Regions from separate parts of the Lysinibacillus sp. FSL K6-0232 genome, predicted to be linked through region 4. Evidence: riboswitches for the same ligand, from Rfam matches in the RefSeq annotation. Region 4 holds a riboswitch; each other region holds the start of a gene.
What was found. Region 4 has a riboswitch for S-adenosylmethionine ahead of MHB42_RS15270 (methionine ABC transporter ATP-binding protein). Riboswitches for the same ligand answer to the same signal wherever they lie in the genome.

Region 1: another riboswitch for S-adenosylmethionine. It lies ahead of MHB42_RS07605 (YezD family protein); the one in region 4 lies ahead of MHB42_RS15270 (methionine ABC transporter ATP-binding protein).
Region 2: another riboswitch for S-adenosylmethionine. It lies ahead of metA (homoserine O-acetyltransferase MetA); the one in region 4 lies ahead of MHB42_RS15270 (methionine ABC transporter ATP-binding protein).
Region 3: another riboswitch for S-adenosylmethionine. It lies ahead of MHB42_RS02000 (O-acetylhomoserine aminocarboxypropyltransferase/cysteine synthase family protein); the one in region 4 lies ahead of MHB42_RS15270 (methionine ABC transporter ATP-binding protein).

Annotation. Positions count from the first base shown of each region.
Region 1 is NZ_JBBOYW010000001.1:1,585,727-1,588,830, reverse strand. Features, by position in the region: gene MHB42_RS07620 (amphi-Trp domain-containing protein) at 1-188, shown strand, start outside; gene MHB42_RS07615 (VOC family protein) at 239-1,024, opposite strand; gene MHB42_RS07610 (flavin reductase family protein) at 1,140-1,625, shown strand; gene MHB42_RS07605 (YezD family protein) at 1,715-1,870, opposite strand; SAM riboswitch class I at 1,930-2,016, opposite strand; gene MHB42_RS07600 (phosphopantothenoylcysteine decarboxylase domain-containing protein) at 2,197-2,877, opposite strand; gene MHB42_RS07595 (LysR family transcriptional regulator) at 2,947-3,104, opposite strand, start outside.
Region 2 is NZ_JBBOYW010000001.1:2,105,346-2,108,449, forward strand. Features, by position in the region: gene MHB42_RS10280 (GerAB/ArcD/ProY family transporter) at 1-483, shown strand, start outside; gene metA (homoserine O-acetyltransferase MetA) at 516-1,451, opposite strand; SAM riboswitch class I at 1,550-1,659, opposite strand; gene MHB42_RS10290 (nucleotide excision repair endonuclease) at 1,862-2,233, shown strand; gene MHB42_RS10295 (TrmB family transcriptional regulator) at 2,297-3,079, opposite strand.
Region 3 is NZ_JBBOYW010000001.1:413,053-416,156, forward strand. Features, by position in the region: gene MHB42_RS01990 (DASS family sodium-coupled anion symporter) at 1-101, opposite strand, end outside; gene MHB42_RS01995 (glycerol-3-phosphate acyltransferase) at 481-1,113, opposite strand; SAM riboswitch class I at 1,270-1,383, shown strand; gene MHB42_RS02000 (O-acetylhomoserine aminocarboxypropyltransferase/cysteine synthase family protein) at 1,500-2,801, shown strand; gene MHB42_RS02005 (hypothetical protein) at 3,103-3,104, shown strand, end outside.
Region 4 is NZ_JBBOYW010000001.1:3,108,668-3,111,771, reverse strand. Features, by position in the region: gene MHB42_RS15290 (arsenate reductase family protein) at 1-303, shown strand, start outside; gene gcvH (glycine cleavage system protein GcvH) at 385-765, shown strand; gene MHB42_RS15280 (hypothetical protein) at 858-1,199, shown strand; gene MHB42_RS15275 (thioredoxin family protein) at 1,217-1,528, shown strand; SAM riboswitch class I at 1,585-1,688, shown strand; gene MHB42_RS15270 (methionine ABC transporter ATP-binding protein) at 1,775-2,803, shown strand; gene MHB42_RS15265 (methionine ABC transporter permease) at 2,793-3,104, shown strand, end outside.

The DNA of each region.
Region 1 (3,104 bases), 1.5 Mb from region 4:
TTGCTCAAAAGCTAAAGGAAAACGGTGAATTTACATTTGTGCAAGGCACAGAGCAAACTATTGTTAGCCCTACAGAACCACTTAAAATCGAATACTCCTATACAAAAAAGGGCGACAAGCATTCATTTGAAATTGAATTTGATTGGTACACAGGCACACAAGCACCAAAGAAAATGACGATTGAATAATTGAAAAACTACGGCAAGGGACATTCTACACTCCCCTTGCCGTAGCTTTTCTAGCGATTAATCCAATAAAAAGCACCTGGACAAACCAATGTTTCTTTTACGCGATACGGGTCTTTTAATTGCACACCAAATGGGCCTTGCTTTAAAGGTGTAAGGGTTATAGCTGTGGCAACTGCCTCATCATAAAAATCCAAGCGTATATTTGGTAGCTGTAAGGATACATATTGCTCGTGCTGTTCAGGCTTTGGCAATTGCAATGCCTTCTGCCAAAGCTCAACGGTTGCCTGTACATCCTTTACTGCAAACAGCACCGCCTCCATTGTAATGCTTTGCTGTGGATGAAGCGCACCACTTGCCTGCAATTGTGACAAGCGCTCCTTATCATCCTCCGCCCATTCAATGAAAAACGGAAAATCAATGGCATGGTCAGGCTTACCAAAATGCAGCAGCTTCCACTCTACAACAGAGCCGTCTGGTCTTGTACGACTACAAGCCTCAGGTCCATACACATCAAAGCCTAATGCACGCAAGCGTTGTCCCTCTGCCTCTATATTTGTTGTGCGCAAGGCAATTCGTGAAAACCCTTGGCGCTCCTCGTCCTGTTTAAACGTATAATGTAGCGTGTAGGGGTTTAATGCTGCCCGCTCAAATAAATCACGATCATATACCGCAATTTGCTCAATATAGCTTAAGCCAAAATAGCTTAATGTATTATAAGTCCCCCACATCGTATGCTGACCACCGTTTACTGTATGGATATTTCGTTTGTTGAAGAAAACCTTTATATTTTCTGGTGATTCCACTTGCTGAACCAAATGATCGAAATATAAAGTCATGGTCATTCCCCTTTCTTTCCCGATTACCTTTACCTATATGTCGGATTCGTTTAAAATTTATGCAAGACAATGATAGCTATTTAACTTCATTGACAATAATAACGAGGTGATTTGAATGACAGATCAAGTAACTGCTTTTAAATTAGCACTAGGTAATTACCCTACAGGCGTAACGGTTGTTACTACATGCCATGACACACAACCGATTGGCTTAACCGTTAACTCCTTTGCATCTGTTTCGATTGACCCGCTCCTTATTTTATGGTCACTCGATAAAAAATCTCAGCTCCATGCTTATTTTACAGCAGCGCCAACATTTGCGGTCAACATTTTAGCGAGTGATCAGGAGCATTTATGTACATTATTTGCCAGCAAAGTGCCAGATCGTTTTGCTCAGGCAAAGTGGTCTATGTCCTCCTTTGACCTACCGATTTTACATGATACAGCAGCCATTTTACAATGTAAAACATATCAACAGATTGATGCTGGCGACCATACTATTTTTATTGGGCAGGTGCTAGATATTACAAATTCACCAAAAGAGCCTTTACTGTATCATCGCCGTCATATTGGTGAGATTCCAAAAAGCTTTTATCGTTAAGCATTCCACAAAAAAAGGGCCACTTGTAAGCATAGGACATCCTTTATGCTTAGTTGTGGCCTTATGACATCGTTCGACTGAAATGATCATTATTTCTTCTGTGGAAATCTCTGTTTTTCGAGCCTATTAATTTGCACAATTACACCATCCTGAATCGTAATATGCACTTCACCATATTCAAGATTTTGAATAGCCTTCGCGATAGCCTCTAACTTCTTATCATCTACTTTTACCGACTGTGCCATATAATACACCCCTTCTTTTTCTTGATTCCGTTACAAAAGAGTTCAATTGATGGATAGCCCCTTTATCTCTTAGATACTATTGGCATCTATTCTATTAGTTGCCGAGGCTTCATTGGGCCAAGTCCCTCCGCCTCTCTTGATAAGAGCCCTGCTTACTTGGAAATAATTCTATAATTGTGCTATACAATTGTCAATATAAAATATTAGAAAACCTAGTCGAATACTTTGTAATGTGTTATTTATCTCGATTCCTTCTAGCATTGTATGCAGGCAATTACGCATTTAGCGCCACCTAACGATAAAAAAACTGTGCAGAAGTATCCCCTCTACACAGTTTCTTGTTGTAAGCATGCTATCAATGCTTGCGCTGTTTGTTCTTTGCCCATTACCTTAATTGGCTGCCCCTCTGCTGGTACAATCCAATGAGGCTCATCTCCGCCATATAATGATTGAGAGCTATTTGCCACCATAAATTGTGCCTGTGCTGTGTCCATACGCAATCTTGCACGCGCAAGTAAAAATGCCTCATCATCTGTTGCTTCCAGCTTAAAGCCTACTAATGTGACATTTGGTTGCCAGCCCTTTATTTGCCCTAATATTTTTGGTGCTTTTTTAAAATGAATAATAGGTGGCTCATCGGAAGGCATTTTCCCTGCCTCCTCCATTAAGTTGCCTGATTGGTCATATACTTTATCAATGACCCAATCAGAGCCAGCCGCTGCCATAATGACAATATCCACCTGCTGCTTCTGCACAGCATATCGAATTTTATCGCCTAAGTCCTCAATGCCCTCAAATTTAATCGTTTGCATTTTGCTATGATTAACTGGTAGCTGTGCAAAATAGCCATGCATATAGATAACATGCGCACCAGCTGCAAGTGCTGCCTCTGCCAAATAACAGCCCATTGTTCCCTTCGATAAATTTGTGTGCCCCCGTACACGATCCCATTTTTCAAGCGTTCCCCCACTTGTAATGAGTACGGTTTTCCCTTGTAATGTCCCCATACACTCACCTATTTTCTACAATATCTAACAACCTTTATTCTAGCGTAATGCAAGGATATGCTTCAAGAGCTACAGCACGCTGTTTTGCTCCTTTAACCAAGCACTTAAAATTTCCGCAAATTTCTTCGTTACAGGAGAGGCATGGTGTTTCATCGCAATACCAATTGTCCGATAGCCACCCTGCTTTAACGGTATAGCCTTTAACGTTGGCGGTAAATTATGAATAA
Region 2 (3,104 bases), 1.0 Mb from region 4:
GTCCAACATTCTGTGCAGAAGGGCTTTTATATTGGTACAATAATTGGTGGCATTGTATTAACAACAATGGTTACACTGTCCATACTTGTCTTAGGGCCAGATAGTACAACCGCTCGAACCTTCCCTAGCTATGCACTTGCCCAAAGAATATCCATTGGTTATTTTTTAGAACGTATTGAGGTATTGATAGCTGTTATGTGGATTATCTCCCTTTATATTCGCTCATTTATGTACTTCTATACAAGTGTTGTCGGGCTTGCGCAAGTGTTGAACATTAAGGATCATCGACCACTCATTTTGCCAATGGGCCTGATAGTCATTGGTCTATCGCAAATTCTTCATCCAAGTATTGTTCATTCCAATAACTACAATAATGAAATTTGGCCCATTTTATCATTTATTGTAATGATTTTACTACCTATTATAATGCTTATTGTCGCTGTCATACGCAAGTCGAAGTTACAAAAAAAAGAAGAAGTCTAATTTCTGCGTGGAAATTAGACTTTTTAAATGGCTTAAATATGGAATTCAATTTCATCCACAAAGTCCCATTCGTACGGTGTTTCTTGGTAAACATAGTAGTTCAGCCAGTTTGAAAACAATAAATGCGTATGAGCACGCCATGTATTAATCGGTGCTTGTGCTGGGTCATCATTTGGGAAATAGTTGACAGGCACTGCCGTATCAAGCCCCTTCGCTATATCGCGATGATATTCATCCGCCAATGTTGTCGCATCGTACTCTAAATGACCTGTAATCATAATATTTTTATTATCCTTCGATTGGACGATAAAGACACCTGCCTCCTCCGAATAGGATAACAAGCGTAAATCAGGATGATTGCGTACCTCGTCAATGGATACAGAAGTATGGCGTGAATGCGGTGCTGTAAATAAATCGCTAAAGCCACGCACTAAATCAACCGTTAAATCAGTAATAACATGGGAATAAACCCCCGAGCATTTAGCAGGAAGCTCAAATTTCCCAATACCATAATGATGATAGAGTGCCGCCTGTGCCCCCCAACAAATATGAAGAACAGATGTAACATTCGTTTTGGACCAATCCATAATGTCCTTTATTTCTTGCCAATAGTTTACATCCTCAAATTCCATTTTCTCGACTGGCGCTCCTGTAATAATCATGCCATCATAACGGCGATGGCGAATTTGTGAGAACGTTGTGTAAAATAGCTGTAAATGTGATTTACTCACATTTTTCGATTTATGTGTAGCTGTATTTAAAAAGGTAATATTAACCTGTAGCGGCGTATTCCCTAGTAAACGTAATAATTGTAGCTCTGTTTTTTCCTTTTCAGGCATTAAATTTAAAATTAATATACTTAACGGACGAATTTGCTGTGTTCGTGCGCGGTCCTCTTCCATCACGAAGATTTTTTCCTCACGTAAATGTTCTCCAGCTGGTAAGTTTTTCGGAATATTAATTGGCATCTTGCATTCCCCTCTCTCTTTTCAGTAAAGCCTGCTTCAAATTAAAAAATCCCCCTCATTCCATACGAGATAGAATGAGAAGGATTTTTTCACGTCCACTCTTATCTCTCAAAGGAGTACCTTTGCTGGAATTAGCACCTTTCTAACAAATTGTTAGAGGTTGCTGAAGCGTCATCGGGCCAAATCCCTCAGCTTCTCTTGATAAGATTTATTTAACTATATCGAATTGTAGCATGAACTAGTAGGAATAGCAATAATTCATAGAATATTTTGTGATTCATTTGTATGTTCCCTATTTTATTGCCCCATACTAGGCTGTGTATATCACTTTTTCTAGATGAAATTTTATGGTAAGCATACCGTAATTATGTTATCATATAGCTTTAGGGATAGAGAGGAACGTGAAAAACTTGATTAAAATTGAATTTCCAAAACCAGATGTAGTCATTCGTCAGCGTGAGCAAGATGTAAAGCCTGGTGATGTGCCGATTACACCTTACCATGGATTTATTGACTTCCATAAAATCACACGCGAAAAAGGCGGCATTTTCTTATTTTATAATGAAAAAAATGAGCTATTATTTGTCGGGAAAGCTCGCAAAATTCGCCAACGTATTAAAAAGCACTTTGAAGACAATGTATCGCCAATGAAAAATCATCGTGATGAAATTTTTAAAATTGAAGTATATGAAATAGAAGACCCAATGGAACGTGAAATTTACGAAACATATGCCATCAATGTCTTCCGCTCCAAATACAATGTAGACAAAGTATTTTACTAAGAAAAGGTGAAATCTCTTGCAATAAGGGATTTCACTTTTTTTCTTGGCTTATATGCTAGAGCTTTAGTTGAGGAAAAAGGCTTGTCGCTCTTTAGTAATCCATTCCTCCAATGCTTGGTCATCGCGCTTGATTAAGCGATTGACCAGCACATCATGCCAAATATAATCCTCCAGCAAATAAATATGCACAGGGTCCGTTGTAATAAAGGCAATTTCCTGATTGGATGGTACATGCCCATAAATCATTTGCTGTCCATCCACTGACATAATAAACCAATGCGGTGTAGATGTTTTTTTTGTATAGCGTGTCATGCGATGCTGATCCAATGTAGCAATCGGGTTTTCCACATAGAAGGTAATGCCATGGATAGGCACACGCTGTGCTGCCTCTTGAATCGCTTCATCTAACGCCTCATACATATCCTCCCACATTGATAATAGCACCTTCTGCTTAGCATTTTGGAGCAGCGATTGACAATAGTTGATAATCGCCTCCTTGCCCTTTAACATAACGACTTTATGCTCCGCTTCCTGCTCTTTTGCTTCTAGCCTAGCTAACTTTGTACCAATGGATGTAAAATTAGCCTGCCAACGCTGCTGCATTTGCTGTAAAAAAACTGCGACAGGCAGTGCAGCATATATCGTTTGCTCGGCTGTTTCCTCCTTAAGCACAATCCCCTTGTCAACAAGGCTTGTTAAAATATCATAAATTCTAGCACGGGGTATTCCTGAATTTTTACTAACCTGATAGGCATTTACATGGCTATGCTGGACAAGGGCTGTATAAGCCTTTGCTTCATATTCGGTAAAGCCTAGCTCCTTTAATTGGACGATTAATTCCTCCATCAAATCCCTCCATTGCCTTTATTAT
Region 3 (3,104 bases), 2.7 Mb from region 4:
TTATTCGGCAAAAATGTAATAATAATTAGTAGGGCAAAGGCTAGCGCAATCCAGAGAGGCTTTAAATTACGTTTTGTAGCTTCTTGTTTCAGTGCTGACATATTTTCTCATCCTTTCTACACTATTATTCATAACATCGGTTAGGACAATACTTTATTAAGATAGAAAACTGTCCATTTTATTATAGAATAATCAGTATGTAAAATAATTACTTTTTAGAGCATTAAGCAGATAATAAAGAGAAAATATACGGTCATACAAAAGACAAAATAACTATGTAAGTAATTCAATGCCAGTGTATAGGGGATATTATAATTCCGATAAATATTTTTGTGGAAAAATGCTGAGCATGCTTTTATGATTACGCAGCACATTGTTAGTGAAGACAGGAGGCTGAAATTGCCAATGCCTCCATTGTTAATATTGTACCCGTTTCAAATAAATGCAATCGTAATAGTTTGTTAAATTTCTATAATAATACTATTTCTTTTTCTTAAATGCTGAGGTGACTTTAGGCTCTGTGCCTTTCACTAATCGTTTAATATTTTCAATATGTAAAATCATAGCGATGACAAAAAGCAATAGTGCGATAACAGTTGGGCCGATTCCGGGAATCCATAAATATGTGGCTGTACAAAAGACAAGATAAAACTCAAGTACACCAACAATTAAATAGTTTGTAGCAAACGATAAAATAACAAAAAGTATAAGTGCAAATAAACCAATTTTCCAATTCACAGCAAGCAAAATACCAATAATAGAGGCAGTCCCTTTACCGCCATTAAAGCCCATATAAAACGGGAAGTTATGACCTAAAATAACACCTGCAGCTATCAGGTATGTCAGCAGCCATATTTGCTCTTCTGTCAAAAATGTAGCATCCCCAAAATATAGGTGTGCACCAATAATGGCAATAACTCCTTTGCCAATATCAATGAGAGCGACTAAAACACCGTATTTCCAGCCAAGAGAAAGTGTGGCATTGGAGGCTCCAGCATTGCCATGACCAGCTTTTTTTAGGTCAACCCCCGATAAAATTTGCGCCACCTTCGAACCATGAATGCAGCCAATAAGATAGCCGACAATAAGAACAGTAATCACGGCTTTTACCATAAAAATACTCCTTTCGAATTGATTTCTAAAAATAATGTATGTGTTCATATTACGAAAAAAAGCAAACAGAAGTTTCGGAAAAAATAAAATTTATAGGTTGACAGAAAAAAACTCTATGTTTATACTGTGTAACAACGATGGAAATTGAATCACATACTCTTATCAAGAGCGGCGGAGGGACAGGCCCTATGATGCCCAGCAACCAGTGAGTGACGAACTTACTACGGTGCTAATTCCTGCAGATTCATGCTTGAATCTGGCAGATAAGGGGAGGAAAACTTGCAACTGCAACCCTCTTCTTAGCTGAAGAGGGTTTTTTGTTTTCTACAGAAAATCCTCCTCATCTCCGGTACCATCGTAAAAAAATAACCATTTGGAGGTATACAATGACAGATTTTAAACCAGAAACATTATTGTTACATGGTGGTCAAGAGCCAGACCCTGTGACAGGCACCCGTACAGTTCCTATCTATCGTTCAACAGCTTTTGTTTTTAAAGACACTGCTCATGCGCAACGTCTTTTTGCCTTAGAGGAAGCGGGGAATATTTACACACGTATTACAAACCCTACTGTAGATGTTTTTGAAAAGCGTGTAGCTTTATTGGAGGGTGGGACAGCGGCAGTAGCACTTTCATCTGGTGCAGCAGCGATTGCCTTCTCCATTTTAAACCTAGCAGGAGCTGGTGATGAAATAGTAGCAGCTAGTTCTTTATATGGTGGTACTTATAATTTATTCGCAAATACATTACCAAACTACGGTATTAAAACAATTTTTGTAGATGAAACAAACCCAGAAAATTTCCATGCAGCGATTACTGATAAAACGAAGGCTGTTTTTGCTGAAGTCTATGGTAATCCAAGCTTAAAGGTTTTAGATATTGAAGCGGTTGCTAAAATTGCTCATGACAACAGCTTGCCATTAATTATAGATAGCACATTTGCTTCTCCTTATGGCTCTACACCAATTGACTTTGGGGCAGATATTGTTGTTCATTCAGCAACAAAATGGATTGGTGGTCATGGTACAACTTTAGGTGGTGTTGTAGTAGATGCTGGTAAGTTTGACTGGACGAGTGGACGGTTCCCTGGCTTTACGGAGCCTGATGCTTCCTATCATGGACTACGTTATGGCATTGATACAGCATCCACTGCTTTTGCTACAAAGCTACGTGTACAATTATTACGCGACTTTGGTCCAACATTGAGCCCTGACGCTGCTTTTAATTTCCTACAAGGTTTAGAAACGCTTCATTTGCGTATACCTAAACATAATGAAAATGCATTGGCAGTGGCTGAATATTTACAAAACCACCCATCTGTGGAATATGTAAATTACAATGGTCTTGAGGATTTCCCTACACATCATTTGGCGAAGAAATATTTAAGAAATGGCTTCGGTTCAGTGCTTACCTTTGGCATTAAAGGTGGACGTGAAGCAGGAAGAAAGCTTATTGATAGTGTAAAGCTATTCTCACATGTAGCGAATGTAGGAGATGCTAAATCGTTAATTATACACCCAGCATCCACGACACATCAGCAATTATCAGCAGAGGAATTGGTCCAAGCTGGCGTAGCCGAATCGCTCATTCGCTTATCTATCGGCTTAGAGGCAGTGGAAGATATTATTGCTGATTTAGAACAGGCAATTGCACAAGCAACATCAGCTGAGCAAACAATAGAAGCTTAAGCTAGAGAAGATAAAGAGCAATGTTGTAGCGTTTACGTATTTTCTCATTTGAAGTGCCTCATTTGGTAATGCGTAAAACGTTGCTGCATCAGCTATTTACCTCATTTGGTAAATTGTCAGAACTTTCTCGAAAATAAAACCTAGTATTTTTATTTGTATTATTGACTTAAATAAAACCATGCTATATACTAGGAAATAATATAAATGAGCGACACTAACTTTTTAAAGGGTAAACAGTTAAAAGTGCTGTCTAACCAGCAGCTATTTCTCTCTAAAAACTGATGATAAAGGAGTGGTTTAAAT
Region 4 (3,104 bases):
AAGTGGTTAAATGATCATGATATTTCCTATCAAGAGGTGCATATTGTAGAGCAAACGCCAACAAAAGATGAGATCAAGGCATTTTGGCAGGCGAGTGGACTGCCTTTAAAGAAGTTTTTCAATACATCTGGCATGAAATATCGCGAGCTAGGATTAAAGGATAAGCTTGCTGAGATGACAGAGGAGGAGCAGCTTGAATTGCTTGCTTCTGATGGCATGTTAATCAAACGTCCAATTGTAACAGATGGAAAAAACGTTACTTTAGGGTTTAAAGAATCAGATTTTGAACAAGCTTGGAAATAACCGCATTTCTCCTTGTTTTTATAGGAGAAATATGGCACACTGAAAGTGAATCGATTACATATTTATGGAGGGGTTTTTGGCATGAGCACACCTAAAGATTTACGATATTCTGAAGAGCATGAATGGGTAAAAGTAGAAGACGGTAAAGTACGTATTGGTATTACACACTTTGCACAATCTGAGCTAGGAGATATCGTATTTGTTGAGCTTCCACAAGTTGGCGATGAAATCAAAACAGATGACCCATTCGGTAGCGTAGAATCAGTAAAAACAGTTTCTGAATTATATGCGCCAATCTCAGGCACTGTTGTTGAAGTGAATGCAGATTTAGAAGATAGCCCAGAATTCGTAAATGAATCACCATATGAAAAAGCATGGATGATCGTTGTAGAGCCTGCTGATGCATCAGAAGTTGACAAACTTATGACAGCAGAGCAATACGAAGAAATGATTGCAGAATAAGACAAGCTATAATCAAAAAACGTCGGCAACTACCGGCGTTTTTTATTATATAATAATTTATAAGTGGGGATGTCTAAACTGGAGGTGGCGTAATGTTCGAGGGAAAATGCTTGATAGTAGAAGGACGCTCAGATAAGCTTCAGATTGAGCCTATTTTAAATGAGAATGTTACAATACTATGTACAAATGGCACAATTGGTGTACATCAATTAGAGGAATTGCTTGATCCGTATGAGGGCTGCGAGCTTTTTACATTTTTCGATGCAGATACTTCAGGTGATAAGCTACGTGCATTAATGGACAGACATTATCCAGAGGCTGAGCATTTGCGTACAATGCCAACCTATAAGGAAGTGGAAACGACACCTAGAAAAGTGTTGGCGATGATTTTATTGCGTGCACATTTCTCCATCCATAATGAATATATTTTGTAAGTAAGGTTGCGTGAATAATGAAAGAATGGTCAACAGAGCAGTGGGAAGCGGCTATACAGTCGGGAGAGCAAGCTGCATTTTATTTATATACACCAATGTGTGGAACATGTGCAGTGGCATCGAAAATGATGACAATTGTTGAACAATTACTACCACAGCTGCAGTTAGGTAAAGCGAATATTAATTTTTTAGAGCATATTGCAAGTGAGCATCAAATTGAAAGTGTTCCTTGTTTGCTTGTCTGTGATGACGGAAAAGTGACAAATAAGATCTATGCATTTCAATCCGTACCATTTTTATATGAATTATTAAAAAAAGCAATTGACTGAACTTTGCTGGCATGGTAAAGTAACACATAGATTACGAAAACATTAAATATATCGAACTCTTATAAAGAGTGGCGGAGGGAAGTGCCCTATGAAGCCCGGCAACCATCACAGTGTGAAAAGGTGCCAAATCACTCAAAGATTCTTCTTTGAAAGATGAGAGAACGGTTAAACGTATAAATACGCTAACCCCTTCTGCTTGTCTGTGAGTGAAGGGGTTTTCTATATGAGAAAAGAGGAGTATTGGCGATGATCCAGCTTCATAATATTACAAAAAAATATAAAACAGCAAATGGCGAATTAACGGCAGTCAAAAACGTAGACCTCTCTATCGATAAAGGTGAAATTTTTGGCATTATCGGCTATAGTGGTGCTGGTAAAAGTACGATGATTCGTTTATTAAATGGACTAGAGAAACCGACATCAGGAACGGTTATAGTGAACGATCAAGAGTTCTCATCCATTAAAGGGCAAAAGCTTCGAGCTGCTCGACAAAAGGTAAGTATGATTTTCCAGCATTTTAATTTGCTATGGTCTAGAACCGTTGCAGAAAATATTGCTTTTCCATTAGAGATTGCAGGTGTTCCAAAGGCGCAACGTGAGGCACGTGTCAAAGAATTAATTGCACTTGTAGGATTGGAAGGGCGTGATAAAGCTTACCCATCACAGCTTTCTGGTGGACAGAAGCAACGTGTTGGCATAGCGCGTGCACTAGCCAATAATCCAGAGGTGCTATTATGTGATGAGGCAACATCTGCGCTTGATCCTGAAACGACAGATGCAATTCTAGATTTGCTTGTGGATATCAATGAACGCCTAGGTTTAACCATTGTGCTCATCACCCATGAGATGCATGTAATTCGTAAAATTTGTCATCGTGTGGCTGTAATGGAAGCGGGCGAAATTGTAGAGCGTGGCGAGGTATTACAAGTTTTCCAATCACCGCAAGCAGCTATTACGAAAAAATTTGTAGCGCAAATTACAGATACAAAGGAAACACAGGAAACAGTAGCACAAATCAAAGCCAATTATCCAACTGGACAACTTGTTAAACTGATTTTTGTAGGTGAAAAAACAGAGCAGCCTGTTATTTCGCATCTAGTTAAACAATTTGATGTGGAAGTTAGTATTGTTCATGGTAATATTTCGCAAACAAAAAATGGAGCATACGGTACATTAATTGTACAAATCGATGGCTCGGAGGCAAATGTAGCAGCAGCACTTGATTACTTAAATACAGTCGAAGTACAAACGGAGGTGATTGTAAATGCTAACTAATCTATTTCCGAACGTAGACTGGGAAAATATGTGGGAGGCTACATATGAAACACTATATATGACAGCCATCTCTACTGTTGTGACATTTGTTTTAGGGTTAGTGATTGGAATTGTGCTCTTTTTAACAAGTCCTAATCAGCTATGGGCTAATAAGATTGTGAACTTTTTAACAGGTTCACTTGTGAATATTTTCCGCTCTATTCCATTTATTGTGTTAATTATTTTATTAATTCCATTTACAAAGTTTTTACTTGGTACAATTCGTGGCGCCAATGCCGCATTGCCTGCATTAATTATTGGC